DNA from 2 places in the Allocatelliglobosispora scoriae genome. Region 2 is predicted to be linked to the other one. Evidence: riboswitches for the same ligand, from Rfam matches in the RefSeq annotation. Region 2 holds a riboswitch; the other holds the start of a gene.

Region 1 (14,330 bases), 1.9 Mb from region 2:
CCGCTGACGATCACCACCTCGGACCTGTGGACCATGGTCATCCTCGGCGCCGTCGTGCTCGCGGTCGGTCTGGGGCTGCGGCCCTGGCTCTTCGCCATCTGCCAGGACGAGGAGTACGCCACAGTCGCCGGCCTGCCCGTCCGCACCCTCAACCTCGTCCTCGCCATCACCACGGCCGTGATGGTCACCACGGCGATGCGTGCCGTGGGACTGCTGCTCGTCAGCGCCCTGATGGTGGTGCCGGTCGCCGCAGCACAGCTCGTGACCCGCGGATTCGGCTCCACGATGGGGCTGGCGATGGTCTTCGGGCTGGTGAGCGGGGTCGCCGGGATCGTCATCTCCGGCCCCACCGACACCGCACCCGGCGCGACCGTGGTGCTGGTGGCGATCGCGCTATTTATCATCGTGGCGGTCTGTTCGGCTATCGTTCGCAGTGCCCGACGCCGTCGTGGCGGCCAGCTCCCGGCCGAATGCGAACCTCCCGAGGTGGTGCTAACCCGATGACGTCACCGATGCGGTCGACCCGCCAGCGCTCTGCCGTGACGACACTGCTCACCGAGGTCGACGGCTTCCACAGCGCGCAGGAGCTGCACGCGATGCTGCGGGACCGGGGCGAGAGCATCGGTCTCACCACGGTCTACCGCACGCTGCAGGCGCTCGCCGATGCCGAGGAGATCGACGTGATGCGCCCGCCGGGCGGGGATCACCTCTATCGCCGCTGCTCGGACACGCACCACCACCACCTGGTCTGCCGCAGCTGCGGGGCCACAGTGGAGGTCGAGGGTCCGGCGGTGGAGCACTGGGCAGACAAGGTCGCCGCCGATCATGGGTACGCGGACCTGTCGCACACATTGGAGATCTTCGGGACCTGCGCCAACTGCCGCTGATCGTAGGGCGCACGCCCATTGGTCGCGGGCAACGCGGCCAGCGGGCCACTGGCGGACGCACTAAGGTTTGCGATCATGCGAATCGAGCTCACCTTCACCCGGGACCGTGCCTACGCGGTTGCGCTCTTCAAATACCTGTGCCGCCGGGTCACGGGGCTGCGCGTCGTGCTGGGCTCGGCGCTCATCCTGCTGTCGGTGCCGTTCTTCGTCACGAAGACGTTGCACAGCCCTCTCGTCGGCGCCGTCTTCGCATACGTCGGCGCGCTGCTGCTGCTCTTCGCCGCGCTGACCGCAGGCCGGGCCGGCCGCCGGATGCCGCCCCACTGGTACGCCCCGCAGGCGATGACCTTCGACGACGAGACGGTCGTCTACCGGTCGGAGACGGCGAGCAGCGAGTTCGCCTGGAGCGTCTTCACCTCCGTGGACCTCTGCGACGCGGCGCTGATCCTGCGGGTGGGCAAGACGCAGTTCTGGGACGTGCCCCGATCGGCGCTCACCACCGAGCAGACCGTCACGCTGATCCGGCACCTGCCGCAGCGCAGCCTGCCCGCCGCGATGTTCCTCAACGAACACGACGCGACCCCGTCCTGGACCCCATGAAGCATGAAGATCGCCGCAACTCTTGAAGAGTTGCGGCGATCTTGCGGTGGCAGCTCAGACGTGCGGGAGGCGCCTGCGGACGTCGGGGAGCTCGGACGGGCCGGGCTGCCAGGTCGAGACCCATTCGCCCTGGTCCGGGGGCGGGAGCACGCCTGACTCCAGGAAGTCGTATCGGCCCTCGGTGATCAAGGCCGCCGCCCGCGCATCCGTGGCGTCGGTGTTGTGCCACAACGCGTGGAAGAGGTCGTCGACGCGCAGCCTCGCCTGGCTGCAGAAGAGCTGTGCCAGCTCCACCTCGGCGGGATTGCCCGAGTGGTGCGCCCGGACGCAGACGGCACTGATCGCGAAGAGCTCCGCGCCGATGTCGACCACCCGACCGAGGAACCCCTGCTTGCGCTCCAGCTTCCCCTGCCAGCGGGCCATCCCGGCGAAGGTGGAGCGGGCGAGGCGGCGGGAGGCGCGCTCGGCGTACCGCAGATGGGTCGCCAACGGGCCGAAGGAGCTGAAGCCCCAGAACGTGCCGCGACCCACGACGAGCGTGGGGAGCCAGCGGGCGTAGAAGCCCGCCGCCCGCAGCGCGGCCTTCGCCTTGCGGCCCAGGGGTGCCTTGGGGTCGATGATGTCCCCCGCGACGGCGAGGTGCTTGTCGACCGCCTCGCGGGCGATGAAGAGGTGCATGATCTCCGTCGAGCCCTCGAAGATCCGGTTGATCCGCAGGTCGCGCAGGAGCTGCTCGGCGGCGAGCGGCTTCTCCCCCCGCGCACCGAGCGAGGTGGCGCTCTCATAGCCGCGCCCGCCTCGGATCTGGATCAGCTCGTCGGCGACGGTCCAGGCCTTCTCCGAGCCGTAGAGCTTGCTGATCGCGGCCTCGATGCGGAAGTCGTTGCGGTCGTCGTCGGCGAGCATGCAGCACAGGTCCACCATGGACTCCATGCCGTAGGTCGTGGCCGCGATGAAGGCGAGCTTGCTCGCGACCGCCTCGTGCTCGGCGACCGGCGCGCCCCACTGGACCCGTTCGGCGGCCCAGCGGCGGCCCACGTTGAGGCACCATTTTCCGGCCGAGACGCACATCGCGGGCAGCGAGAGGCGGCCGGTGTTGAGCGTGGCGAGCGCGATCCGCAGGCCTCGGCCCTCACCGCCGATGACGTCCTCATCCGGGACGAAGACGTCGTGCAGCCTGGTCACGCTGTTCTCCAGGCCGCGCAGGCCGAGGAAGGCGTTGCGCCGCTCGACGGTGACGCCGTCGGCCTCCGACTCCACGATGAAGGCGGTGATCGACTTGCCGGTCTTCGCCATCACCACCAGCAGGGTCGCGACCGTGCCGTTGGTGGCCCAGAGCTTGACGCCGTTGAGCTTGTAGCCGCCCTCGACCTTGGTCGCGGTCGTCTGCAACCGCGCCGGGTCCGAACCCACGTCCGGCTCCGTCAGCAGGAACGCCGAGACCTCACCCCGGGCCAGGCGCGGCAGGAACCGCCGCTTCTGGTCCTCGGTGCCGAATTCCTTCAACGGTTGGGGTACGCCGATCGACTGGTGCGCCGAGAGCAGCGCCCCGAGAGCAGCGCTCGCCGATCCCGCCAGCCCCAGCGCCCGGCAGTAGTGCAGGTTGGACAGGCCGAGGCCGCCGTACTCCGGGGCGATCTTCATGCCGAAGGCGCCCAGCTCGGCGAGGCCCGCGAAGACCTCGTCGGGGATCCACGCCTCGCGCTCGATCTGCGCCCCGTCGACGTGCTCGGCGAGGAAGGCTTCGAGCTTGGGCAGGAACTCGTCGGCCCGGCGCTGGTGCTCGGCGTCGGACTGCGGCCACGGATTGATCAGGTCGAGCCGGAAGTCGCCCAGGAAGAGCTGCTTGCCGAAGCTCGGTTTGCGCCATTCGGTCTCGCGGGCGGCTTCGGCGACCTGCCTGGCCTGTGCCGCGTCGACGTGCGTAGGTGCCTGCTCTGTAGCGGTCATCGCACACCCCCGGTAGGGTCCTTCAACCACCCTACCGCCGCCCCTTACCCGTCGGTAGGGCCGTATCGGTGAGCGTCTACTCGTACTGTTGTTTGGGCGCGTCGACCTGTCGCCACTCGGCCACGTCGATGAAGGGGATCTTCTCGCCGTTGACGTCGTCCACCGACACCTTGTCGCTGTAGCTACCCACGATCTCGACCCACGAATCGTCGGCGAGCCCGGTCGGTCCGTCCCCGGCGAAGGCGACCTTGATCGGCCGGGCATCGGCGGCGCAGCAGGAGAGGATCATGCGGGCCAGGATCTGCCGGCCGTCGGCGCCGGTGGTGAGGAAGCCGGTCAGCTTGACCTGCCGGCCCCTCATCGAGACGCCGTTGTCGAAGATCGCCCGTGAGGCGTAGTCGAGCACGCTGATCTCGGCCGGATCACCGGCGGGCAGCGGTGCGAAGTCCGACTCGGCGACGGCGGAGAGGGCGGTCCCCGCCTGGCCGGCCGCGTAGGCACCCATCGCGGGCGGCGCCACGAGCAGCAGCCCGAGTACCGGCCCGATGATCATCCATCCGGCCTTCGGTTCGGCGTGCTTCGCGTGGTCGTGCTCGTCATCGTGGTCGGCGCACTCGGTGTCCACGACGGTGCCGTGCCGGAACTCGTAGTAGAGCGTCATCACCGCAGCCGCGAGCAGCACGATCCCGGCGAGGATGAGGAAGGGCCGCAACCCCTCCTTCACATACCGCAGGTAGACGTCGCCGATCAGCGTGACCTTCAGGATCGCCCCGCCGAGCAGCACCATCACCACAGCCTGAGCCTGCCGATTCACGGTGCACCCGCTCTCGTGTCGCAGCGGCGAGCTGTCGGCTCACCGCGTAGGCGCAACTCTTCAAGAGTTGGTGTTATCGCGCGGGGCGCGAGTAACACCAACTCTTGAAGAGTTGCGCCGATCTTGGTCATAGGAACAGCCAGCCGTACAGGCCGGCCAGACCGACGCCGACCAGGAAGGTCGTCGGGGCGAACCGGGCGGCGAACCGGCGGCCGAAGACCCCGGCCTGCATGGAGATCAGCTTGAGGTCGACCATCGGCCCGACCACGAGGAACGCCAGCCGCGCCGTCAGCGAGAACTGCGACAGCGAGGCCGCCACGAACGCGTCCGCCTCGGAGCAGATGCTGAGCAGCACCGCGAGCAGCGCCAGCACGAGCACCGAGAGCACCGGCTGGTCGGCGACGGTGAGCATCCACCGCTCCGGCACGACCACGTTGATCGTCGCGGCGGCAGCGGCACCGAGCGCCAGGAAGCCCCCGGCGTGGATGATGTCGTGCCGGCACGCGGCCCAGAAGGCCCGGGGCTTGGAGAGCCCGTCGAGCTCGGGCCGGGCGGGCATCCGGATCCACTCGGCCTTGCCCAGCCGGATCCAGAGCCAGCCCATCACCATCGCCACGATCAGGCTGACGACCGCGCGCGCCACCACCATGCCCGGCTTGCCGGGGAAGGCGATCGCCGTCGCCGTCAGCACGATCGGGTTGATCGCGGGCGCGGCGAGCAGGAACGCGAGCGCGGCGGCCGGAGTCACCCCGCGCCGGATCAGCGAGCCCGCGATCGGCACCGAGCCGCACTCGCAACCGGGCAGGATCACCCCCGCGCAGCTCGCGACCGGTACGGCGAGGGCCGGGTGCTTGGGCAGCGCCTTCGCCCAGAAGGACCGTGGCACGAAGACCGCGATCACGGCACTGAGCGCCACCCCGAAGACGAGGAACGGTGTCGCCTGCAGCATCACCGAGACGAAGACGGTGGTCCAGGTCGACATCTGCGGGCCGGAGAGGAGATCGGCGACCCGCGAGCGGAAGACGACGAGCAGGACGAGCACGACGGCGAGCACCTCGACGGAGCCGATCCGCCCGTCGAACAGGCCACGCCGCGGCGGCTGGGCATCGGTGCCCCGCGGGGGTGCTTCGAGAAGTGCCACGGTCGAATCTCGCCCCTTCGATGTGCCGACCGACACAACTTACCGCCCGCGAGCGGGTGTAGTCTCGCGGCACAAGTGAACATCCGACAGGGGAGCGCGAAGCGCTGAGAGTGCGGCACCAGCCGCAGACCCTCGAACCTGATCTGGGTAATGCCAGCGCAGGGAGTCGATTCTCAGTTATCGCGCCATGTCTTGATCTCCGGCTGACTCCGTCAGCAGGATAATCCGGACATGGCGTGCGTCTTCTCCTGGTTCCGCACCCCTCGAACCTGGAGCAAATCATGAACACTCGCTGGCGCACCGTCGACATCGTCGTCGCCTCGATCCTCGCCGTCGTCTTCGGCGTGATCTTCTGGGCCTGGGGCCTGCTCTGGAACGGACCCGGAGAGGTCCTCTTCGGCACCTTCAAGCCCGCCGCCGCCCTCATCTACGGGGTGTGGCTGCTGCCCGCCGTCCTCGCTCCGCTGATCATCCAGAAGCCGGGCGCCGCGCTCTACACGGAGTTCATCGCCGCGACGGTGTCGGCACTGCTCGGGACCGGCTGGGGCATCACGGTTCTCTGGTACGGCCTGGCCCAGGGCCTCGCCGGTGAGCTCGGCTACGCCGCGTCCGGCTACAAGAAATTCGGCCTCCCCCAGGCCGCGTTCGCCTCCGTCCTGACCGGCGCCGCGGCGGCCGGGCTCGACCTCTTCTACTGGTACGCCGACTGGCAGGTCTCCTGGCAGGTCACCTACTTCGGTCTCGTCATCGCCAGCACCATCGTCATCGCCGGCCTCGGCGGCCTCGGCCTCACCCGTGGACTGTCCTCCGCGGGCGTGCTCGACCGCTTCCCGTCGGGCCGCTCACGCGAGCTGGTCTAAACCCTTGATAACACTGGAGGGGTACGGGTGGCGTCACGCCGGCCGTCGTGCGTGGGCGATCCGGGGCGTCGACCTGCGGATCGCTCGCGGCGAACGGGTGCTGCTGCTCGGCCCCTCCGGTGCCGGAAAGTCCACACTGCTGCACGCGATGGCCGGGCTGCTCCCCGGTGACTCGGGCGAGTCCGAGGGGACCCTGACCGTCGCCGGGCACACCGGCATCGTCTTCCAGGACCCGCAGGCGCAGCTCGTCATGTCCCGCGCGGGCGACGAGGTCGCCTTCGGCCTGGAGAACCTCGGCTGGCCCGTCGAGAAGCTGTGGCCCCGCGTCGACGAGCTGCTCGGCCGGGTCGGCTTCCCCTACGGCCGGGACCGGTCCACCGACAGCCTCTCCGGCGGCGAGCAGCAGCGATTGGCGCTGGCCGGAGCGCTCGCCCCCCGTCCGGAGGTGCTGCTCCTCGACGAGCCCACCGCCAACCTCGACCCGGCCGGTGCCGCGCTGGTCCGGGCCGCGCTGCGCGACGCGGTCGACGCCGACACCACCGTCGTCCTGATCGAGCACCGCATCGCCGAGGTGCTGGAGCTCGTGACCCGCGTCGTGGTCCTCAGCCCCGGTGGCGGAGTTCGCGCGGACGGCCCGCCCGCCCTGCTCGACGGCCCGCTCGGCGACGAGCTCGCCGCCGACGGGGTCTGGGTGCCGGGGCGGTCCGTGCCGGTCTTTCCCAGCCGGACGACGCCCGGCGACACGGTGATCTCGACATCGGCGTTGCGGATCCGCGACATCACCTACGCCGATCTGGAGATCCACGCCGCCGAGGCGCTGGCGATCACCGGGCCCAACGGGAGCGGCAAGTCCACCCTGGCCCTGGCCCTGGGCGGGCTGACGAAGCCGAGCGGCGGGGTGGTGCGTACCCCCGAGGGGGAACCGCGGCGCTGGCGCGCGCGTCTCCTGGCCGAGCGGATCGGGTCGGTCTTCCAGAACCCGGAGCACCAGTTCGCGACGACGACCGTACGGGCGGAGCTGGCGCTCGGCGGCACCGCGCCGGAACGCGTCGACGAGCTGCTGGAGCGGTTGCGCCTGGCCCACCTCGCGGGTGCCAACCCGTTCACCCTCTCCGGTGGCGAGGCGCGGCGGCTCTCCGTCGCGACGGCGCTCGCGGCGCGGCCGAGGACGCTCATCCTGGACGAGCCGACCTTCGGGCAGGACCGTCGTACGTGGACAGAGCTGATCGGCATGCTCGCCGGGCTGCGCGACGACGGCCACGCGATCGTCGCCGTCACCCACGATCCCGACGTCGTCGGATCGCTCGCCGACCGCCACCTGGCCCTTCCGGCGCGGCAGTCATGACCGGCACCCGGGCACCGCTGGCCCGGCGCGCGCCGGTCGCGAAGATCGGTGCGGTGCTGATCCTGTCGATCGCCGTCCTCACCTCCCGCGACCCGCTCGCCCTCGGCCTGGTGATCGGCGTATCGCTGCTGCTCTCGCCGTTCTTCGGCATCGCGCCGTGGACGCTGCTCCGGCGCGCCTGGCCCGCGCTGCTCGGGGCCGCCACCGTCATCTTCTCCCTGGCGCTCTTCGCCGCCGACCGGTCCGGCGACGTCCTGCTGCACGTCGGCCCGCTGCTCATCACCACCACGGTCCTGGACAACGCCGTCTCGCTCGCCCTGCGGCTCATCGCCGTCGCGCTGCCCAGCGTCCTGGTCTTCAGCACCACCGACCCGACCGACCTCGCCGACTCGCTGATGCAGCACGCGAAGGCGCCGCCCCGGTTCGCGATCGGTGCGCTCGCAGCGTTTCGACTGGTCGGGCTCTTCAGCGACGAGTGGCGGCTGATCGCGATGGCTCGGCGGGCGCGCGGCATCGATGCCGGGCTCAATCCGATCGCCCGGTTGCGTACCTTCGCGAGCACGGCGTTCACCCTGCTCGTCAGCGCGATCCGGCGGGGCACCCGGCTCGCGACCGCGATGGACGCCCGGGGCTTCGACGCCGGGCTGCCCCGCAGCGTGGCGCGCCCGATGCCGTTCAGCCGGTCGGACTGGCTCTTCCTCGCCGCCGGCACCGTACTGGCGGCAGCGGTGGCCCTGATCACCCACCGCTGACCACCGCTGACCACCGCTGGCCCACCGCTCGCCTGCCCAAGATCGCCGCAACTCTTCAAGAGTTGGTCCTAAGACGGGTCGGCCCCGCTCCTCCGGTCGGTGGGATCATCACGGCATGACTGCTGTGATCCATCCAGGTCCGATCGAACGGCTCATGGTCGTCACCAACGAGGTGCTGATCCGGCTGCGCGGCGAGGACACCGGCGGTGAGCTCTCCATCGTGGAGTTCACGCTGCCCGCAGGCTCCACCGGCGCTTCGCCGCACATCCATCACGGGCACGCGGAGGAGTTCGTCATCATCACCGGCGAGGTGACGTTCGACCTGGTCACGGATGGGGAACCGGCGGTCGGGGTGGTGGGTGCGGGTGGCACGGTCTCCGTACCGAGCGGGGTGGCGCACGGCTTCCGGAACACCTCCGACGCCGAGGCGAAGCTGATCGGCCTGTTCCGGCCCGCGGGCTATGAGGCCTACTTCCGCGACGTCCACGAGATGGTCATGTCGGGCCACGTCCCGACCCCGGCCGACCTCGCCGAACTCCGAGCGCGCTACAACACGACCTCGCTGTAGCGCTCGCGATCACGCGCGATGTATGGGACCAACTCTTCAAGAGTTGCGGCGATCTTGCGAGACCGGGGCTACAGGCTGTGCGCTACTTGCCGGTCACGATGCCGACCGCGATCGCCAGCACGATCGCGTTGTAGAAGAAGCTGATCACGCTGTGCACCATCACGTGCCAGCGCAGCGCCCGGCTCTGCACCTCGACGTCGGACGCGGCGAAGGAGACCCCGAGCGTGAACGAGAAGTAGAGGAAGTCCACCACGTTCGGGTGCGGGCAGGCCGGAAACCGCCACTCGGTCCACTGGGCGTAAAAGCGCGCGTAGCCGAGGTGCAGCAGCATCCACGCGGCGACCATCACGACGACACCGAGGCCGGTGATGAGCGATGTGTACTCGTCCTTGTCGGAGTCGCCGAGGACATCGAGGGCAGCACCGAGACCGGTGAGGCTGGCGGCCGCTGTGAAGAAGAAGCTGAAGCGGCGGCCGAGCAGCACCGCGCTCCACTGCGGCGGCGCCGGTTCGGGGACATTCGGATCGCTGAGGCGCTGCCGCCGGATCCGGAAACCGCCGATGATCAGATAGGTGATCGCGACGGTGCTCCAGAGCAGCAGAAACAGCACCTGGGACTCGGAGGTGTCGCCGCCGAAGACGGTGAAGGCGAAGCCGCCGACGGCGAGCACCACCTCGGTGGCCCGGAAGATCAGCGCGCCGACCTGCCGTCGGACGGTGGCGATCGTCTGCGACATGACCACCCCCGTGCACCCTGTGTCCGGTTTGTCCCGGACGACGGAAATGCTAGCCGATGGTCGGCGCGACCGGCCGCGTCATGGCCCGATGGTCGGCACGACCCGGCTGTGTCATGACCCGATCGCCGGCGCGACCGGGCTGTGTCATGACCCGATCGCTGGCGCGACCGAGCTGTGTCATGACCCGATCGCTGGCGCGACCGGGTTTGGCAGCGCGCCGCCGAAGCGGCGGTCACGCTGGGCGTAGAGCTCGCACGCATACCACAGGTGGCGGCGGTCGAAATCCGGCCAGAGCACGTCGAGGTAGATCATCTCGGCGTACGCGCTCTGCCACAGCAGGAAGTTGGAGGTGCGCTGCTCCCCCGACGGGCGCAGGAAGAGATCCACCTCGGGCACCTCGGGGTGGTAGAGGTAGCGCGAGAAGAGCTTTTCATTGATCTTGTCAGGCTTGACCCGCCCGGCCGCCACATCGCGGGCGATCGCGGCTGCGGCATCGGCGATCTCGGCCTGCCCGCCGTAATTGACGCAGAACTGCAGCGTCAACGTCGAGTTGTGCCTGCTCATCGCCTGCGCCGTCTCCAGCTCGTCGATGACGCTCTTCCAGAGCCGCCCGCGCCGCCCCGACCAGACCACCCGCACACCCAACTCCACGAGCTGGTCGCGGCGCCGCCGGATCACGTCGCGATTGAAGCCCATCAGGAAGCGGACCTCCTCGGGCGACCGCTTCCAGTTCTCCGTCGAGAAGGCATATGCCGACAGGTAGGGGATGCCGAGCTCGATCGCGCCCTCGATGGCGTCGAAGAGTGAGTGCTCGCCCTGCTCATGGCCCTTGGTCCGGGGCAGGCCACGGTCCTTGGCCCAGCGGCCGTTGCCATCCATCACGACGGCGATGTGCTTGGGCAGGGCATCCTTGGGCAGCGCGGGCGGACGGGCGCCGGACACGTGCGGGACTGGCGCCTTCGGTGCCCTCACGGACTGCCGGGACATAATCACTGCTTACCGCTCTCCTCGATCAACCAACGGCAGCGAGCGTAGCGCTCTTTCCAGGTGCCACTGCAAGTGCGCCGCCACAAGTCCGCTACATTCCCGCCCCTCCGCGCGCGCGGCCGCGTCGGCGACCGACCAGTCGCCCCCCATCAGGGCGATCATCAGGTCGAGGGTGGCCGGGCTGGGATGGCCCGCGCCGGGCGGTCGGCAGTTGGAACACACCACACCCCCGGCCGGTACGGAGAAAGCCCGGTGCGTGCCCGGGCTGGCACAGACCGCACAGGCGGTGAGCGCCGGTGCCCAGCCCGCCTCCGCCATCGCCCGCAGCAGAAACGCGTCGAGCACCAGGCTGGTGGCGTGATCGCCGACGGAGAGCGCCCGCAGCGCCCCCAGCGTGAGCTGGAACAGCCGCAGCGTCGGCTCGCCCTCCTCCGGGCTCAACCGCTCGGCCGTCTCGACGATCGCCGACGCCGTCGTGTAACGCGAGTAGTCCTCGACGAAGTGCTTGCCGAAGAGGCTGATCCCCTCCGCCTGGGAGACCGTGTGCAGCCCGCTCCCCTGCGCCCACTGGACGTCGACGTGGCCGAAGGGCTCGAGCCGGGCACCGTATTTCGAGGTCATCTTGCGGACGCCCCGGGCAACAGCCCTGATCCGGCCGTGTCTGCGGGTGAGCAGGGTGACGATGCGGTCGGACTCGCCGAGTTTCTGCGCACGGAGGACGACCGCGTCATCGCGGAAGAGTGGTCGTCGCATCCCGGGCACGAGCTCATTCTGCCCTGTGCCCCCGACAGAGCTTTACGCCTACCAATACTTGATCAACAATCTTCCGGAAACAATCAATCGGTGCGATGCTGTTGCGGATCCGGTGGCGCCCTCCGCCGGCCCACGACGCCCCACCCGCCCCACAGAGATCGGGGTGGCTCGTCCGCCCGGACAAGCCACCCCGATCGCCCGTTTCAGCCGTCCCCGGTTCAGCGCATGAATCCCAAGCTCGATAGAGCAGCACGGGTGTCTTGCGCCCATCTCTGGTATGACGGAACCTGCTCCAACTGCTCCAACCTGATGTTTTCCGCCAGCAGGTTGTAGTGCGACTTCGTGTCTGGAAGCAGGCCCTGAACCAGGGTCTTGGGTGCGGGGATCCGCTCAACCTCCGAGGGGCGTCGAGGGACGCCCAACTGCCGATCACTCAGCCCAGAGGAGCCAGAGGCGACTCGCAGGGCATCGCCATCAGCCAGCATCCACGCTTCGGTGGTCTGGACAGGGATCACCTTGACCACATTGCGAAGGCCCAACGGCTCAAGCGTACGAAAGAACGAGTGGAACCACTCGTCGGCTTTCCGGTAATCCCGATGGACGAAGATCAAGTCGTAGTCGCCTCCGTCGGATTCGAGACTGCGGCGCAGATCGGCATGGTCAGCGATCGAGTACAGGCTGTACTGCTCGACCTCTTGCACATCCACGTGCGACGGGCAGTCCTGAATCAGCTTCTCCAGCCCTCTGCTCAGCACGCCGGGAAGGAAGTAGCAGTCTGAGGATCCCTCCGCGATCAGCACGGTCTGCAGATATCTCACCTTCACCGCTCACCCGCAGCGAGATACCTCCGCCACTCGCTCTTGGTCATCCTCGGCTCAGCAGCCGACGTCGAGTCCTCGGGAAGCCTGAGAATCTTCGACACCCTGCTCGCCGGGCCGCCGCCGCCCACCCTTGAGACGACATCGACGAAGACAACGACAGATGGGCGCAACGGATCGGTCCCGGTCAGCGCCTTGGCGACCACAGGAGCGTGAGTCGACGACAACACCTGCACCGGCATCCGGTCGACCTCGGATCGCCGCACGCGTTCGCCGATGATCTCCAGCAGGTTCACCAGATGAGGAGGATGAATGCCGTTCTCCGGCTCCTCCAGACAGACAAGGCCGCCCCGATTCTCGTGAACCGCCGTCAGCAAGCCGAGAGTCCTGAGCGTTCCGTCGGATGCCGCGACCGCCGGCACGGACTGCCTGCTGCGATCGGTGAAGACCACATCTCGCTGACGGCGCTTCGGGTCGTCCTCGATTCGCAGATCGATGATGTCCGGCACGACAGCATGCAGTTCCGAACGTAGGTCGTTGAAGACGCCCTCGGGCCGGTCGATGGTTCCGGTCTCAACCGCCAGGCGGCGAAGTGCGTTGGCGACGTTGGCGCCCCTCGGGGTCATCGGCTCGCGCTCGTCGTCGTAGCTGCTCGGCTCGCGGACGCAATCTGGTTCGATCTGTGCTGTCATCCACCGGGAAAAGACTTGGCGCAGTGCCACCAGCTCTGGATAGACCGGGGCACTGGTGATGGTGGACAGGACCGATCGAACGGGTAGCGGGCCGCCTACGTGAGCCTCACCCCTGTCCCGCCGTGTCAGGATGAATTGGCGCGTCACTTCATCCTGGCTGAGCAGCGGCTCGATGACCTCACCGTCTGCCGAGATCGCCGACACGGACTCGCCCCTGAGCACCAACGAACGCCCGCCGCTATGGCTGTCCACGATTCCAACGACCAGTTCGTACCGCAGGCGGGTCCGCAGCACGGGGGCATCGGCATCCAGCTCGTCCTTGACGGTCTCCGGAACGGAGAGTTCAACGGCGAAGCTGGCCGTATCCATGGTCGTGCCGTCGGCGTAACGGTGGAAGAACTGGTCCAGACCGCCGCGCACCTGCTTCGCCGCGTCGGACAAATTCCCCTCCGAGGCCCCCCGCAGGAATTGGAGGGCCTCGAAGAGGTTCGACTTACCGCTTGCATTACGGCCGAGCAGGACCAAGAACGGCGGCACGTCCAGCGAAAAATCCCGGAACGTCTTGAACCCGTCGATCTCAATCCGCGTCAGCACAGCGACAACCTACAGCGCGGGCGGCGTCAGGACCCCGATGACGGACTCGACCGCTGCGGCGATCCGGTACATCCGGTCGTCGGCGAGCGTCGGTGCCATCACCTGGAATCCGACCGGCAGCCCGTCCGAGAGTCCACAGGGGACCGAGATCGCCGGACCGCCGTAGAGGTTGGTCGGGATCGTGTAGAGGTCCGCCAGGTACATCTGGTAGGGATCGGCCGTCCGCGCACCCAGCTCGAACGCCGTGAACGGCGTCGTCGGCGACACCAGCACGTCCACCTGCTCGAACGCCGAGGTGAAGTCCCGCGTGATCAGCGTGCGGACCTTCTGCGCCTGGCCGTAGTAGGCGTCGTAGTAGCCCGACGACAGCGCGAACGTGCCGAGGATGATGCGGCGCTTCACCTCGGGGCCGAAACCGGCCTCGCGGGTCAGAGACATGACCTCCTCCAGCGAGCGGTTGCCGTCGTCACCCACACGCAGGCCGAACCGGACGCCGTCGAAGCGGGCCAGGTTGGACGAGCACTCGCTCGGCGCGATCAGGTAATAGGCGGGCAGCGCGTACTGGAAGTGCGGGCAGGAGACCTCGACGACCTCGGCACCGAGCTTCGTCAGCGCCTCCACCGTCTCGGTGAACGCCGACATGACGCCGGACTCGGCGCCTTCGCCGGAGAACTCGCGGACCAGGCCGATCTTCACACCGGTCAGGTCGCCGGAGGCGCCGAGACGAGCGGCGGCGACCACGTCCGGCACCGGGGCCGGGATCGAGGTCGAGTCGCGCGGGTCGTGCCCGGCGATCGCCGCGTGCAGCAGCGCCGCGTCGAGCACGTTGCGCG
Region 2 (14,330 bases):
CGCCGCCCGAGCCGGCGTGGAGACGATCACCCAGCGACCACGGGCAGGTAGACCTGCCCCCCGGAAGAAACGAACTCAGCGGACTTGGCACGCATCCCCTGGGCCGCATACTCCTTCAGGTCATGGCTGATCTTCATGGAGCAGAACTTCGGCCCGCACATCGAGCAGAAGTGCGCGGTCTTCGCCGGCTCCGCGGGCAGCGTCTCGTCGTGATAGGACCGCGCGGTCTCCGGGTCCAGCGACAGGTTGAACTGATCCTGCCAGCGGAACTCGAACCGGGCCTTGGAGAGCGCATCGTCCCAGGCCTGCGCCGTCGGGTGACCCTTCGCGAGGTCGGCGGCATGAGCAGCGATCTTGTAGGCTATGACCCCCGCCTTCACGTCGTCGCGATTGGGCAGCCCGAGGTGCTCCTTGGGCGTGACGTAGCAGAGCATCGCGGTGCCGTACATGGCGATCATGGCGGCGCCGATGGCCGAGGTGATGTGGTCGTACGCGGGTGCGATGTCCGTCGTGAGCGGCCCGAGGGTGTAGAACGGCGCGGAGTGGCAGAGTTCCTGCTGGAGGTCGACGTTCTCCTTGATCTTGTGCATCGGCACGTGACCGGGGCCCTCGACCATCACCTGTACGCCGTACTCCCACGCGATCGACGTCAGCTCGCCCAGCGTACGCAACTCTGCGAATTGAGCCGCGTCGTTGGCGTCGGCGATCGACCCGGGCCGCAGCCCGTCGCCGAGCGAGAAGGTGATGTCGTAGCGGGCGAAGATCTCGCAGAGTTCGCGGTAGTGCGTGTAGAGGAAGTTCTCCTCGTGGCGGGCGAGGCACCAGGCCGCCATGATCGAGCCGCCGCGCGAGACGATGCCGGTGACCCGGTCGGCGGCGAGCGGTACGTGCGCGAGCAGTACCCCGGCGTGCACGGTCATGTAGTCGACGCCCTGCTCGGCCTGCTCGATGACCGTGTCCCGGAAGATCTCCCAGGTGAGCTTGAGCGGGTCGCCCTTGACCTTTTCGAGGGCCTGATAGATCGGGACGGTGCCGAGCGGGACGGCCGACGCGCGGATGATCGCCTCGCGGGTGGCGTGGATCGACGGGCCGGTCGAGAGGTCCATCACGGTGTCGGCGCCCCACCTGGTCGCCCAGCGCATCTTCTCGACCTCTTCGGCCACGTCGAAGGTGACGGCGCTGGTGCCGATGTTGGCGTTGATCTTCACGAGGAAACGGGAACCGATGATCATCGGTTCGAGCTCGGGGTGGTGGATGTTGGCCGGGATCACCGCTCGACCGGCCTCGACCTCGGCGCGGACCACCTCGGCGGGCAAGCCCTCGCGGATCGCGATGAACTCCATCTCGGGGGTGACGATGTCCGCCCGTGCGCACTGCAACTGCGTCACCGGCAGGCCTGCCGCCGCCCGCGCCGCCACCCAGTCCTTCCGCGGCAGCTGCTCGAAATCTGTCGGCCCCGACGTGTCGTAGAGCCGCACCGGGGCGTTGCCGTCGGCGAGCTCCACCTCGGCGAACGGCACCCGGAGCTCCGAAACGTAGACTTTGTTCCTCATGACGGTCCCCATTCGTTGTGATCAAGCGGTCCCGGCCCCGCGCCGAGCTTCCAGTCCATGGCGCCCGCGAGCGCTCGGCTGACGTAGTCCTTGGCGCGGCGCACGGCGTTGTCGACGGTCTCGCCACGGGCGAGCATCGCGGTGATCGCGGCGGAGAACGTGCAGCCCGTACCGTGGTTGTTGCGGGTATTGACTCGCCGGGATCGCAGGAACTGCGCACCCTTCGGCGTCCAGATCGCGTCCACCGAATCGGGACCGCCGAGATCTCCGCCGGTGATGACGACATAGGTCGAGTTGCTGTTGGAGAGCTGCGCCGCCGCGCCGGCCATGTCGTTGGGCGTCTCCACCCGCCAGCCCAGCAGCGCGGATGCTTCCTCGCGGTTGGGGGTGACGACGGTGGCGTAGGGCAGCAGCCGCTCGATCGCCCCCCGCACGCCGAGCCGCTGGCCGGTCGACGAGACCAGCACCGGGTCGATGACGAGGTGCTTGAAGGCGCCGTTGCGCGCTCGCGCCGCCACCTGCGCGGCGGCTTCGCTCGATCCGAGCATCCCGACCTTCGCCGCCGCCACCGGCAGGTCGTCGAGGACCGCTGCGAGCTGCGTGCCGACCACCGCGCCGGGTACGGCGAAGACATCGTGCACGCCGAGCGTGTTCTGTGCCGTCAGCGCTGTGATCACGCTGGCGCCGTAGCAGCCGTACGCGACGAAGACCTTGAGATCGGCCTGGATTCCGGCACCGCCGCTCGCGTCGGAGCCGGCGATGGTGAGGGCAACGGGAGGAGTCATGAGCTCACCCTTGCATCTTCAATCATGATCGCCTATGGCTACCTGGGAAACCGCCGCCGCTGGGGCGTGAGAGGCGGCGGTTTCCCAGACGGCGCGGCCACTCTCCGACGTGGACGCGTGGGCGTGGAACCGGCGCGGGATGCGGCCCGCGAGCCGTGCCAGCCGACCGGCGATCACCGCGTGGCGCATCGCCCCGGCCATGAGTTCTGGCTCGATTGCCCTGGTCACGGCGCTGGCGACGAGGACGGCATCGCACCCGAGCTCCATCGCGATCGCCGCGTCGCTCGCCGTGCCGATCCCGGCGTCGAGAATCACCGGGCAGCTCACCATCTCGCGGATGAGCGCGATGTGGTGCGGATTGCCGACACCCAGACCGGACCCGATCGGCGACCCCGCAGGCATGACCGCGGCGGCACCAGCGTCGGCGAGCCGCCGGGCCAGGATCGGATCATCGCTGGTGTAGGGCAGCACGGTGAACCCGTCGGCGACCAGCTCCTCGGTCGCGCGCAGCAGCTCGACGCCGTCGGGCAGCAGCGTACGTTCGTCGCCGATCACCTCCAACTTGATCCAGTCTGTGGCGAACGCCTCCCGCGCCATCCGGGCGGTCCAGCACGCGTCGGCCGCGGTGTAGCAGCCGGCCGTGTTCGGCAGCACGCCGACACCGAGCCGCTCCAGCAGTCCGAGCAGCCCGTGGGTGTGGTGGCCGAACCGGCGCAGCGCAACGGTCACCAGCTCGGTGCCGCTCGCCGTGATCGCCCGTTCCAGCGCATCGAGGCTGGTGGCGCCGCCCGTGCCGAGGATGAGGCGCGAGCCGAGCTTCGCGTCGCCGATCGCCAACGTGTCCATCATGATCAGCCGCCCTGCGTCGCGGTGAGGATCTCCAGGCGGTCGTGGTCACGGAGCACCGCGGCGGGCCAGCCGCCACGGGGCACGACCTCGCCGTTGAGCGCGACGGCGACGCCCCGCTCCGGCAGCTCCAGCTCAGCCGCGATCGTCGCGACCGTCGTGCCGTTCCCGAGTTCGGACTCCGTACCGTTGATCCAGATCACTCCGCAACGCCTCTCGGATCAGCGGAGGGCGGCCCGAACGCCGTGATCTCCGCGGGGGCACGCCCGGTCGTGACGAGCTCCGCGATCGCCGTCGCCGTAATCGGGGTGAGCGCGATCCCGTTGCGGTAGTGCCCGGCGGCGACCACGATCCGCACCCCGTCGCGCGGCGGCAGCTCACCGAGGTAGGGCGCGTTGGACGGCGTACCGGGCCGGAACCCGACCCGGACGCCCTCAAAGGCCGCCCGCTCCAGCTCCGGCAGCAGCATGAACGCGTCCCGCAGCAGCGTGTGCACCCCTCCGGCGGTCGGCTGGGTCAGCGTCTCCTCGGACGAGGTGGCTCCGATCACGATCTCGCCGCCCGCCCGGGGCACGAGGTAGACGTGCCGGCCGTCGACGATGCCGCGGACCATGTAACGCAGCATGTGTCGCAGGGGTTCCTCGGTGAGGCGGATGCGGAGCGTCTCCCCGCGTACCGGATGGATCGGAAGATCGAGCAGCGCGGCCGTGCCGGTCCCGGCGGCGACCACGACGACAGCCGGGCGCCGGTCGATCACCTCGGCCAGCCGCTGCGCGCCGGTGTCCTGGAACCGCACCCCCGCCGCCCGGCACGCGGCGAGCAGCGCGGAGTGCAGCAGGCCGGGATCGGCCTGCGCGTCGATGCCCGCGAAGGCACCGCCGCGCACCCGGGGCGCGAGCATCGGCTCCCGCGAGCGCAACCCGGCGCCGCTGAGCCGCTCGACGGGCAGCCCGAGACTCTCCTGATAGGACGCGGATCGCTGGATCTCGGCATGGTCGTCGCCGGTCAGGCCCACCATCAACGAGCCGCACTCCCGGTAGCCGATCTCCCGCCCCAGCGCCGCCGCGAACTCCGGCCAGCGCCGCGTCGACTCGACCAGCAGCGCGGTCAGCGGCGACTCCCCGAAGGTCGCCTCCGCCACCGGTGCGATCATCCCCGCCGAAGCGTGCCACGCGCCGAGGCTGCCGTCGTGGTGCACGGTCACCGAGCAGCCGCGCAGCGCGCACTGCCAGGCGATGCCGAGCCCGATCGGCCCCGCTCCCAGCACCACGACATCGACCCCGGTCACGCCGGAGCCCGTCACCCCAGTGCCCGGAGCAGCTCGGCGGTCGCGCGCGCCGGGTCGGCCGCGTCGCGGATCGCGCCGATCACGGCCAGCCCGTGCGCGCCCGCCGCAAGCACCGCCGGCACGTCCCGCACGGTCAGTCCCCCAATGGCGATCACAGGGGTACGCCCGGCAGCCGCCACCACCTCCGCAAGCCCGGCCAGCCCGATCACGGCAGCCGCAACGTCCTTGGTGAAGCTCGGATTTACCTGCCCGCACCCCAGGTAGTCGGCGTGCTCCAGCACCTCGGCCGCCCGTCCGGGCCGACGCGCGCTCGCACCGAGGACGGCCCGATCGCCGAGGATGCGGCGGCTCACCTCGATCGGCAGGTCGTCGGCACCGACGTGGGCACCGGTCGCCCCCACCGCGAGCGCAACGTCGAGCCGGTCATTGATCAGGCAGACGGCACCGCGGGCCTCGCACTCGTGCGCTACCTTGACGGAGAGCTCGAACGCCTCCCGGTCGGTGACGTCGTCAGCCACGCGCACCTGGATGAGGGGGGCACCTGCGGAGAGCGCCGCTCGCGCTATCTCCAGCGAGTCGGTGACGACATGAAGCCGCGGAATATCCATCGAGAATCCTTCCTGCGCCGGCATGATCCGGATCAGGTTCGACGGTCGGGGCTACAGAGCCCCCTCTCAGCCCGGTGCACCGGACTCCCGTGGGTTACCTGCCGGAGCCTACGGCGCATCGCGGTAATGATGCAACCGTGGCTCCGGCAGGTGTCGGTGCTTCGAGACTCGGACCTGCCACTGGCTCAACCTCCGCTGATAGTCCCGCCTGCGCCGGTCGCGGTAGAAGGTCTCGGGCGGTCTGGCCAGCCCGTAGATGTCGGCCCACCACTCGCCCGGCTCGGGATCAGGAATGACGTCGAGGTGCGCGGGGTAGAGCCGCTCGGCGCCGTCGCGCAGGTCGTCCCTCGTCTTCATCGGCTGCAGGACGTTGCCGTCCGGATCGACCACCGCCAGGAAGAACCCGGCCGCTGCCAGCAGGGTGGCGAAGGTGTTGATGCTCGGCAGGATCGTGCCCGACTCGGACCGGCCGACGGTCGCGGCGGAGACCTTCGCGGCCCGGGCCAGCTCGCGTTGGCTCAGGTCGGAGCGCCGCCGCGCCGCCCGCAGGATCCCGGAGATCGGGAAGGGCGGGCAGATCGGAATCGCGGGCTGGCTTCTCGGCACGCCAACAGCATCGCCATATTTGCGGAGGTTCACCATCGGCTGTGGATAACTCAGGAGATATCCACAGCTCACCCGGCGGTCTCCGGGTAAGTCTGCGCCGCGCTTTGCTCTGCTTACACGGACGCATCACCGGCTAAGTCCGGACATTCCCGGTGATGCGCAGGTGTAAGCAGAGCAAAGCGTCGCGCGAGCTAGGTGATGGGCGTGCGCTCCCTCGCGCCGCATGTGGACAACCCGTTGCCGGCTGTGGACGGCGATCGGCCCCGGGTGATCGCCGTGAACGACGACCGACCCGAGGCCGATGAAGGTTGGCGGTGCCGTCAGGTCCGGCTAGCGGACATCCCAGACCGGTTGCGGGGTCTCGGTGACCTCACCATCGGTGGCGAAGAGCAGGAACCGGTCGAACGACTTCGCGAACCAGCGATCGTGCGTCACCGTGATCACCGTGCCCTCGAACTTCGCCAACCCCTCCTGCAGCGCTTCGGCCGAGGCGAGGTCGAGGTTGTCCGTGGGCTCGTCGAGCAGCAGCAGCGTGGCCCCCGACAGCTCCAGCATGAGCACCAGGAACCGGGCCTGTTGACCGCCGGAGAGCGTGCCGAACTTCTGGTCCCCCTGCGTGGCGAGCTCATAGCGGTCGAGCTTGCGCATCGCCTCGTGCCGGTCCATGCCCTGCCGGTTGTCGTCGCCGCGCCAGAGGATCTCCACCAGCGTGCGGTCGACGAGTTCCGGCCGGTCGTGGGTCTGCGAGAAGTGACCGGGCTTCACCCGGGCGCCGAGCCGCGCGTTGCCCTCGTGCCGGACGAAGGTGTGCTTGCCGCCGTCGACGGACGACTCGACTCCGTCGGTCCCGCCCCGGGCGAGCAGCCGCAGGAAGTGTGACTTGCCGGTGCCGTTGGCGCCGAGGACGGCGAGGCGGTCGCCGTACCAGAGCTCCAGGTCGAAGGGGAAGGTCAGGTCGGTGAGCTCCAGCTGCTCGCAGATGACGCTGCGCTTGCCGGTCCGTCCGCCGGCGAGGCGCATCTTGATCTCCTGGTCCTTCGGCGGCAGCGACGGAGCACCGGCCTCCTCGAACTTCTCCAGCTTCGTCATCGCCGACTGGTAGCGCGAGGCCATCTTGGAGTTGTAGGCGGCCTTCTGCTTGTACATCAGCATCTGCTGGCGGAGCTTCTCGTGCTCCTCATCCCAGCGCTTACGGTTCTCTTCCATCTTCTCGTGCCGGACATAGCGGGCGTCGTGCCAACTGGCGAAGCCACCGGGGTGGATCCAGGCCGAACCGCCCTCGACCGCCACGACCCGGTCGGCGGTCTGATTGAGCAACTCCCGGTCGTGGGAGACGTAGAGCACCGACTTGGTCGACTCGCGCAGGCGCTGCTCCAGCCAGCGTTTCGCGGGCACGTCGAGGAAGTTGTCCGGCTCGTCGAGCAGGAGCACCTCCTCGGGGCCCCGGAGCAGCATCTCCAGGGCGAACCGCTTCTGCTGGCCGCCGCTGAGGGTGCGAACGGGGCGATCGCGGCAGGCGTCCCACGACAGCTCCAGCACGAGGATGCTCACGGTGTCGAAGAGCACCTCGGCGTCGTACCCCCCGGATTCTCCCCACGCGGTGAGCGCGTTGGCGTAGGCGATCTGGGCCCGCTCGGTCGGGTCGGCCTGCATCGCGCGCTCGGCCTTCGCCAGGCGCTCGCCCGCGGCCCGGACCGTCGGCGGAGCCAGCGACAGCGCCATGTCGGCGAGCGTGGTGTCGTCACCGATCATGCCGATGAACTGGCGCATGACACCGAGGCCACCGGCGCGCGCGATGCCGCCGGTCTTGGTCGGCAGGTCGCCCGCGACCATCCGCAACAGCGTCGTCTTGCCCGCGCCGTTGGGACCGACGAGCGCGATCTTGGCGCCCTCGCCCACCCGGAACGAGACCTCCGAGAAGAGCTGGCGACCATCCGGCAGCACGTAGCCGACACCCGAGACATCCACATAACCCACGGCCGCATCCTGCCTGATCAGGCACCCATCCCGCGACTCGTTTTGCGCCAAGATCGTCGCAACTCTTCAAGAGTTGTGGCTTCAGGCCGCCAGGCCTTAAGCACAACTCTTGAAGAGTTGCGACGATCTTGGCCTAGGGAACACGGATCGTGCCCGTGGCGATCGGGACCACCTCGCCCGAGACGGTCGCGTTCGTCACTACGCCATCGACCGCGGTCACCGTGCACGACAGCAGCGACGGCCGATCGATGAAGGTGCCCTGGTGGACCGTGTAGCGCGCCGTCCCCGAGGCCGGGAGCAGCCCCGAGGTGACGAGCCAGACGCCGAGCCCCAGCGCGGCCGAGCCGGTCGCGGGATCCTCCGGTACGCCGAGGCCCGGGCAGAAGACCCGGGACTGCGCGGACCGGGAATCGGGGTCCCAGGCGAAGGCGCAGACATCGGTGAGGCCGTGGCGGCGGGCGGCCGCACCGTCGACCGACGCCCTGGCCAGCGCCTCCGCGGTCACCGGCAGGAACGGGAACTCCAGACCGCAGCCCGCCCGGCGCACCACGCCGACGACATCGGCGCCGGTGAGGCCGGTGATCTCCAGCAGCGGTGCCGGGTCCAGCGGATCGCCGACCGTGGCCGCCCCGCCGGTCAGCGTCGCCGCACCGCCGACGACCGCGATCGGGAGGATGCCCGCGCCGCACTCCTGCGTCAGCGTGCCCGGCTCGGCGAGCCCGCGCCGGGTCACCATCACCGCCGCCCCGACGCTCGGGTGTCCGGCGAACGGCAACTCCCGGTCCGGGGTGAAGATCCGCGCTCGATAGGTCGCCTGCGACGAAGGCAACACGAAGATAGTTTCGGAGAGGTTGAACTCCTTCGCCAGCACGAGCATCTGCTGGCCGGAGAGGTCGTCGGCGCCGAAGACCACGGCCAATGGATTGCCGGCAAAGGGTCGATCGGTGAATACGTCGACTATCTCGTACGCCAAGCTGATCATTCAGACACCGTAGGCCATTACGCTGTGTGGGTGGCCTCGTCGAACAGGGTATATGTCGCCCGTCTCGCCGGCCTGACCGTCTTCGATCCCAATGGTGATCAGGTGGGCAGGGTGCGAGATGCCGTGGCGCGTGTCCGCGCGGCCGGACGACCCCCGCTCGTGGTCGGGCTGATCGCGGAGATGCCCATGCGCCGCCGCATCTTTTTGCCGATCGGCCGGGTGACCTCACTGGACGCCGAGAGCGTCGTGCTCAACACCGGCACCCTCAACCTGCGCCGCTTCGAGAAGCGCGCCGGCGAGATGCTCATCCTGGAGGAGCTCCTCGACCGCCGCGTGTCCTTCGTCGACGACGGCTCCCCCGGCGTCGTGATCGACGTGGCGATGGAGTCCGATCGCAGCGGCGAGTGGACCCTCGGCAGGCTCGCGGTGCGCGAGGTCACCGGCCGCCTCAGCCGCCGCGGCCAGTTACACCAAGTCGACTGGTACGAGGTGAGCGGCCTCCTCGCACCCCCCGCCGACCAGGGCACCGAGTCCCTCCTGGCGGTGCTGGAGAAGATGCGCCCCGCCGACCTCGCCCATGCCCTGCAGGAGATGTCGGATGCGCGGCGCAACGAGGTCGCCAAGGCGCTCGACGACGAGCGGCTCGCCGACGTGATGTCCGAGCTTCCCGAGCACGACCAGGTCGAGATCCTCGGCACGCTCGACCGGGAACGCGCCGCCGACGTGCTGGAGGAGATGGACCCCGACGACGCCGCCGACCTCCTCGCCGAGCTGCCCCCGCCGGAGCAGGAGGTGCTGCTGGACCTCATGCACCCCGACGAATCCCGCCCGGTCCGAGCGCTGATGATCTATGCCGAGGGCACCGCGGGCGCGGTCATGACGAGCGAACCCGTCATCCTCACCCCCGACGCGACGGTGGCGGAGGCCCTGGCTCGGGTACGCGAGCCGCAGGTCTCCCCGTGCGTCGCCGCGCAGGTCTTCGTGACCCGTCCGCCCATGGCTACGCCGACCGGCCGCTATCTCGGGATGGTGCACTTCCAGCGGCTGCTCCGCGAGCCGCCCGCCTCGCTGGTCGGCAGCATCGTCGAGAACGACGTCGACCCGCTGCACCCCGACACCACGCTGCAGGGGATCACCCGGCGAATGGCGACCTACAACATGGTGGCGATGCCCGTCGTCGACGACAAGGGACGGCTCGTCGGCGCCGCCACCGTCGACGACCTGCTCGACCATCTGCTCCCCGACGACTGGCGAGAGCACCGTGAGTGACCTCCGCCGCCTCGACCAGCCCCGGGAGCCCCGGCGGCTGACCCTTCCTCGCTTCAACCCGGAGGCGTTCGGCCGCTGGTCGGAGCAGATCGCCCGGTTCATGGGGACGGCTCGGTTCCTCGTCTACATGACCGTCTTCATCCTGGCGTGGCTCGCCTGGAACGTGCTGGCGCCGTCGGATCTGCAGTTCGACCCGTACACCTTCACGTTCTTGACCTTGCTCTTGTCCCTGCAGGCCTCCTATGCGGCGCCGTTGATCCTGCTCGCGCAGAACCGGCAGGCGGACCGCGACCGGTTGACGATGGAGGAGGACCGGCGGCGGGCGGCGATGCAGAAGGCCGAGACGGAGTTCCTGGCGCGGGAGATCGCGTCGCTGCGGATCGCGCTGGGCGAGGTCGCCACTCGCGACTTCCTGCGGTCGGAGCTGTCGCGGCTGGCCGAGGAGTTGGATGAGGCCGCTCATCGGCGTCAGCAGTTGGATCGCAAGCATCATCAGCGGGAGCTGAAGGCTGCTCGGCGTGATTCATTCGACGACTTCTCGGATACTGACGGGTGATCTTGTGGGGGCGGTGTGGGGCGGGGACGACCACTCTGGGCGGTCAGGCTTGATCCCGTCGTGGTCGTCCCCGCCCCACACCTCCGCTTGACCAGAGTTGCTGGTGGGGGCGCCTCTTACGGTTCGGGATCAACCGCACAGACGGTGCCCGTGTTCCGTTGGGTTCGACAGAATCGTGGTCGCGTTCCAGCGCTTGACCACCTGTCACGGCCGATCCTTGATCGTCGCAACTCTTGAAGAGTTGGTGTTATGCGCGCGTTAGCGGCCTGCTGGCTTGAGGCCTAGGGACTTGCCCAGGAGGGACTCCTTGCGGAGGGCCAGGCGGTCGGCCACCTGGGTGAGGGCCTTGGCCGCCGGGGAGTCGGGAGCGGCCAGGACGACCGGGTTGCCGGCGTCGCCGGACTCCCTGACCAGGGTGTCCAGGGGGATCTGACCCAGCAGGGGAACCTTGGCGCCCAGCAGGGTGGTGAGGGAGTCGGCCACGGTCTGGCCGCCGCCGGAGCCGAAGATGTCCATGCGCTCGCCGGTGGGGAGCTCCAGCCAGGACATGTTCTCCACCACGCCGACGATGCGCTGGTGGGTCTGGACGGCGATGGAGCCGGCGCGCTCGGCGACCTCGGCTGCCGCCATCTGGGGGGTGGTGACGATGAGGATCTCGGCGTTGGGGAGGAGCTGGGCGAGGGAGATCGCCACGTCGCCGGTGCCGGGCGGCAGGTCCAGGAGGAGCACGTCGAGGTCGCCCCAGTAGACATCGGCGAGGAACTGCTGGAGGGCCCGGTGGAGCATGGGGCCGCGCCAGACGACCGCGGCGTTGCCCGCGGTGAACATGCCGATCGAGATGACCTTCACCCCGTGCGACTGGGGCGGCATGATCATGTCTTCGACCTGGGTGGGGCGGCCGTCGGCGCCGAGCATGCGCGGCACCGAGTGGCCGTAGATGTCGGCGTCGATGACACCGACGCTCAGGCCGCGGGCGGCGAGGCTGGCGGCGAGGTTGACCGTGACGCTGGACTTGCCGACGCCGCCCTTGCCGGAGGCGACCGCGTAGACCCGGGTCCTCGACCCCGGCTGCGCGAACGGGATGACCGGCTCGGCCGCCTTGGGGCCGCGCAGGGTGGCCTGGAGTCCCTGCCGCTGCTCGGGGCTCATCACGCCGAAGTCGATCACCACGGCACTGACCCCGGCCACCTGCATCGTGGCCTCGGTGATGTCGGTCCGCAGCTTGTCCTTGAGCGGGCAGCCCGCCACGGTGAGCAGGATGCGGATCGTGGCGACGCCGTCGTCGACGGTGACCGAGTCGACCATCCCGAGCTCGGTGATGGGACGGCGGATCTCGGGATCGTTGACCTTCGCCAGGTTGGCGGTGATCGCTTCGGTGAGCGTCGTGACAGGCGCGGACATGGACCCCATGCTACGTCCAGGCCGGCCCGGGACCGGCAGTCGCAGCGCCCGGTGTGAGACGTTCCCCACCGGATGGCGCCCCCGAACGCGAAAAACCGCGCGCCGCAAGGGGCAGGGCGCGCGGTCAATCTATGGACATCGTCGCATGGCCGTCCGGCGCCGTCCAGGTTTCGGCGAAGTACTGGCTGCTAGGAGGGTACGGCGATCAGCTCAACGGCCGATCAGGTCGCGTCGACGAACCGGCTTCCCGAGACAGCCGGCGGCTCCGGCGTGGTCGGCGCGGTGGAGGAGACCTTGCGGGGGTCGAACTCACCCGCCGTCGACTTCACGTCGTCGGCGATCGACCGGACATCGTTGCGGACGTCGTCGAACATCCCCTGCAGCGGCTTGCGCAGCGCTGCCTCTTCTTCCTCGCTGAGCAGGTGCTTGCGCATGAAGGTCTTGGGGTTGAGGTCCTCGAGCGAGATGTCGGTGCCGAGCTCGCGGCTCAGGTCACCCGTGGCGTTGCGGGCCATGTTGCGCAGATTGCGCAGCATGCGCATGCCGTCGGCGATGGCGTTGGGCAGCTTCTCGCCGAAGATCAACAGAGCGATCAGCAGGAGAGCGAAGAACTCCCAACCGTTCAGATTCTCGAAGATCCCCATCACTGCCTCTCGTCACCAGCGCCGCAGACCGGCAGACCCAGCGTACGCACGCTTGCCGCCCGCGGCTACTGCGCTTATCGACCGAGAGGTTGGCTTCCGCAGCTATTTGGCGTCGGCGACGAGCGTGACGGTCACCCGTTGACGATCGGAGCCCCGCAGGAACTCCACCGTCACCGCCGTCCCGGGAGCGTATTTGCGCACCATGGCGATGAGGTCGGCCGACTCGGCGAGCTGGTGCCCGTCGATCGTGACGACCACGTCGCCGCCGCGCAGGCCGGCCCCCGCCGCCGGTCCGGCCGGGTCGACGGTCGCGAGGCGTACGCCCTTGTGCGAGTCCTCCAGCCGCGCCCCGATGACGGTACGCCGGGCGTGCCCGGTCTTGATGATCTCCTCGGCGACCCGTTTCGCCTGGTTGATCGGGATGGCGAAGGCGAGGCCGATGTTGCCCGACGACGCGTCGTCCGTCGCCAGCGACTTGATCACCGAGTTGATGCCGATCACCTCACCACCGCTGTTGAGCAGCGGGCCACCGGAGTTGCCGTGGTTGATGGCGGCATCGGTCTGGATCGCCGCGTAATACCGCTGCTGCCCGGCATCCCCCGCGACGAGGGTCCGGTCCAGCGCGCTGACGATGCCGGAGGTGACCGTCGAGGTCAGGGCCAGTGGTGATCCGATCGCGAGCACCGGATCGCCGACCGCCACCTGATCCGAGTCGCCGAGCTGCACCGGGGTCAGCCCGTCGGCACTCACCTTGATCACGGCGACGTCCGACTCCGGATCGGTACCGACGACCTTGGCAGGCGCCGTGCTCCCGTCGTTGAAGAGCACGGTGACGTTGGATCCGCCCGAGACGACGTGATCGTTGGTGATCACGTAGCCGTCCTTGCTCACCACGAACCCGGAGCCGAGCGCGGTGCCGCCGGCAACGGGTACGCGTACCGTCACGACACTCGGCAGCACCCGGCCGATCACGGCCGCGTAGGAATCGGGTGCACGTTGAGCGATCGCCGGTGCCATGTGGGTCGCGCCGAGAAGGTTCTCCCGCTGCTCGGCGGGGCTGCTCAGCCCGATCCCGATCGCGGCACCGAGCGCGCCAGCGGTCAGCGTCATCACTCCGGCGAGCGCCACCAGGGCGACAAGACGCTTTCGCGGGTACGCCGGTCCGGGCAGCTGCTCGGGAGCCGGTTGGCCCGGTGCGGCCGGGACGGCGTACATGGTCGCGGGCGACTCCGGGTCGCGCCACGGATCATTGGCCGCGTCGCTCCACCAGTGCGCGCCATCGCGCTCATTGCCGCTGCTCTGCATCACGTGAACGCCTCTCGTCTCTCCCGTCCACAATTACACGAAAGCGACTTTCACGACGTTTTTTCACGGCATTGCCGAGGTAACCCCCAAAATTCGCGTTGATCAAGGGAAGACTCACCATCCCGGGTGCCCGATTTGCGGCGAGTCTTCCCTTGATCAACGCGAATTTTGGGGGCGGGGGGCGGGCGGGGAGGGGTTAGCGGCGGACTGCGGTGAGGACTCCGTCGATGCTGGGGAGGAGGGCTGCGGTCCAGGTGCGGTCGTCGGCGCGGACGTCTTCGGCGAGAGTGCCTCGGCCCGCGCCGATCACCACCAGGGTGCCGCTGGGGCGGAGCAGGCGGGCGGCGGCGGCCACGCAGGCAGCGCGCTCGGTCGGCTCGCCGTCGACGAGGACCAGGTCGTAGGCGCCGTCGGAGAGGCGGGGCAGCACCTCGAGCGCGCGGCCCGCGATGACCCGGCTGCGGCCCGAGGCGAACCCGGCCTCCAGGAAGATCCGCCGGGCCATCCGCT

The links. A riboswitch is a leader RNA that binds a small molecule or an ion and turns the genes downstream of it on or off. The one in region 2 is predicted to bind thiamine pyrophosphate.
Region 1: linked by a shared signal. The riboswitch ahead of F4553_RS15385 (ECF transporter S component) and the one ahead of thiE (thiamine phosphate synthase) in region 2 are both predicted to bind thiamine pyrophosphate.

What each region holds. Positions count from the first base shown of each region.
Region 1 is NZ_JACHMN010000002.1:2,167,439-2,181,768, forward strand. It holds gene F4553_RS15355 (metal ABC transporter permease) at 1-504, shown strand, start outside; gene F4553_RS15360 (Fur family transcriptional regulator) at 501-887, shown strand; gene F4553_RS15365 (YcxB family protein) at 963-1,487, shown strand; gene F4553_RS15370 (acyl-CoA dehydrogenase family protein) at 1,542-3,437, opposite strand; gene F4553_RS15375 (TIGR03943 family putative permease subunit) at 3,514-4,251, opposite strand; gene F4553_RS15380 (permease) at 4,379-5,392, opposite strand; TPP riboswitch at 5,471-5,574, shown strand; gene F4553_RS15385 (ECF transporter S component) at 5,674-6,252, shown strand; gene F4553_RS15390 (ABC transporter ATP-binding protein) at 6,257-7,597, shown strand; gene F4553_RS15395 (energy-coupling factor transporter transmembrane component T family protein) at 7,594-8,349, shown strand; gene F4553_RS15400 (cupin domain-containing protein) at 8,465-8,917, shown strand; gene F4553_RS15405 (DUF1345 domain-containing protein) at 9,000-9,653, opposite strand; gene F4553_RS15410 (isoprenyl transferase) at 9,831-10,640, opposite strand; gene recO (DNA repair protein RecO) at 10,650-11,402, opposite strand; gene F4553_RS15420 (DUF4276 family protein) at 11,612-12,193, opposite strand; gene F4553_RS15425 (AAA family ATPase) at 12,214-13,497, opposite strand; gene gatA (Asp-tRNA(Asn)/Glu-tRNA(Gln) amidotransferase subunit GatA) at 13,507-14,330, opposite strand, start outside.
Region 2 is NZ_JACHMN010000002.1:4,094,682-4,109,011, reverse strand. It holds gene thiC (phosphomethylpyrimidine synthase ThiC) at 27-1,553, opposite strand; gene thiD (bifunctional hydroxymethylpyrimidine kinase/phosphomethylpyrimidine kinase) at 1,550-2,338, opposite strand; partial or broken gene F4553_RS24300 (thiazole synthase) at 2,432-3,184, opposite strand; gene thiS (sulfur carrier protein ThiS) at 3,190-3,387, opposite strand; gene thiO (glycine oxidase ThiO) at 3,384-4,472, opposite strand; gene thiE (thiamine phosphate synthase) at 4,484-5,080, opposite strand; TPP riboswitch at 5,073-5,181, opposite strand; gene F4553_RS24280 (helix-turn-helix domain-containing protein) at 5,189-5,686, opposite strand; gene F4553_RS24275 (ABC-F family ATP-binding cassette domain-containing protein) at 6,017-7,663, opposite strand; gene F4553_RS24270 (PhzF family protein) at 7,797-8,645, opposite strand; gene F4553_RS24265 (magnesium transporter MgtE N-terminal domain-containing protein) at 8,676-9,914, shown strand; gene F4553_RS24260 (DUF1003 domain-containing protein) at 9,907-10,470, shown strand; gene F4553_RS24255 (Mrp/NBP35 family ATP-binding protein) at 10,729-11,871, opposite strand; gene F4553_RS24250 (twin-arginine translocase TatA/TatE family subunit) at 12,093-12,509, opposite strand; gene F4553_RS24245 (S1C family serine protease) at 12,618-13,820, opposite strand; gene F4553_RS24240 (O-methyltransferase) at 14,017-14,330, opposite strand, start outside.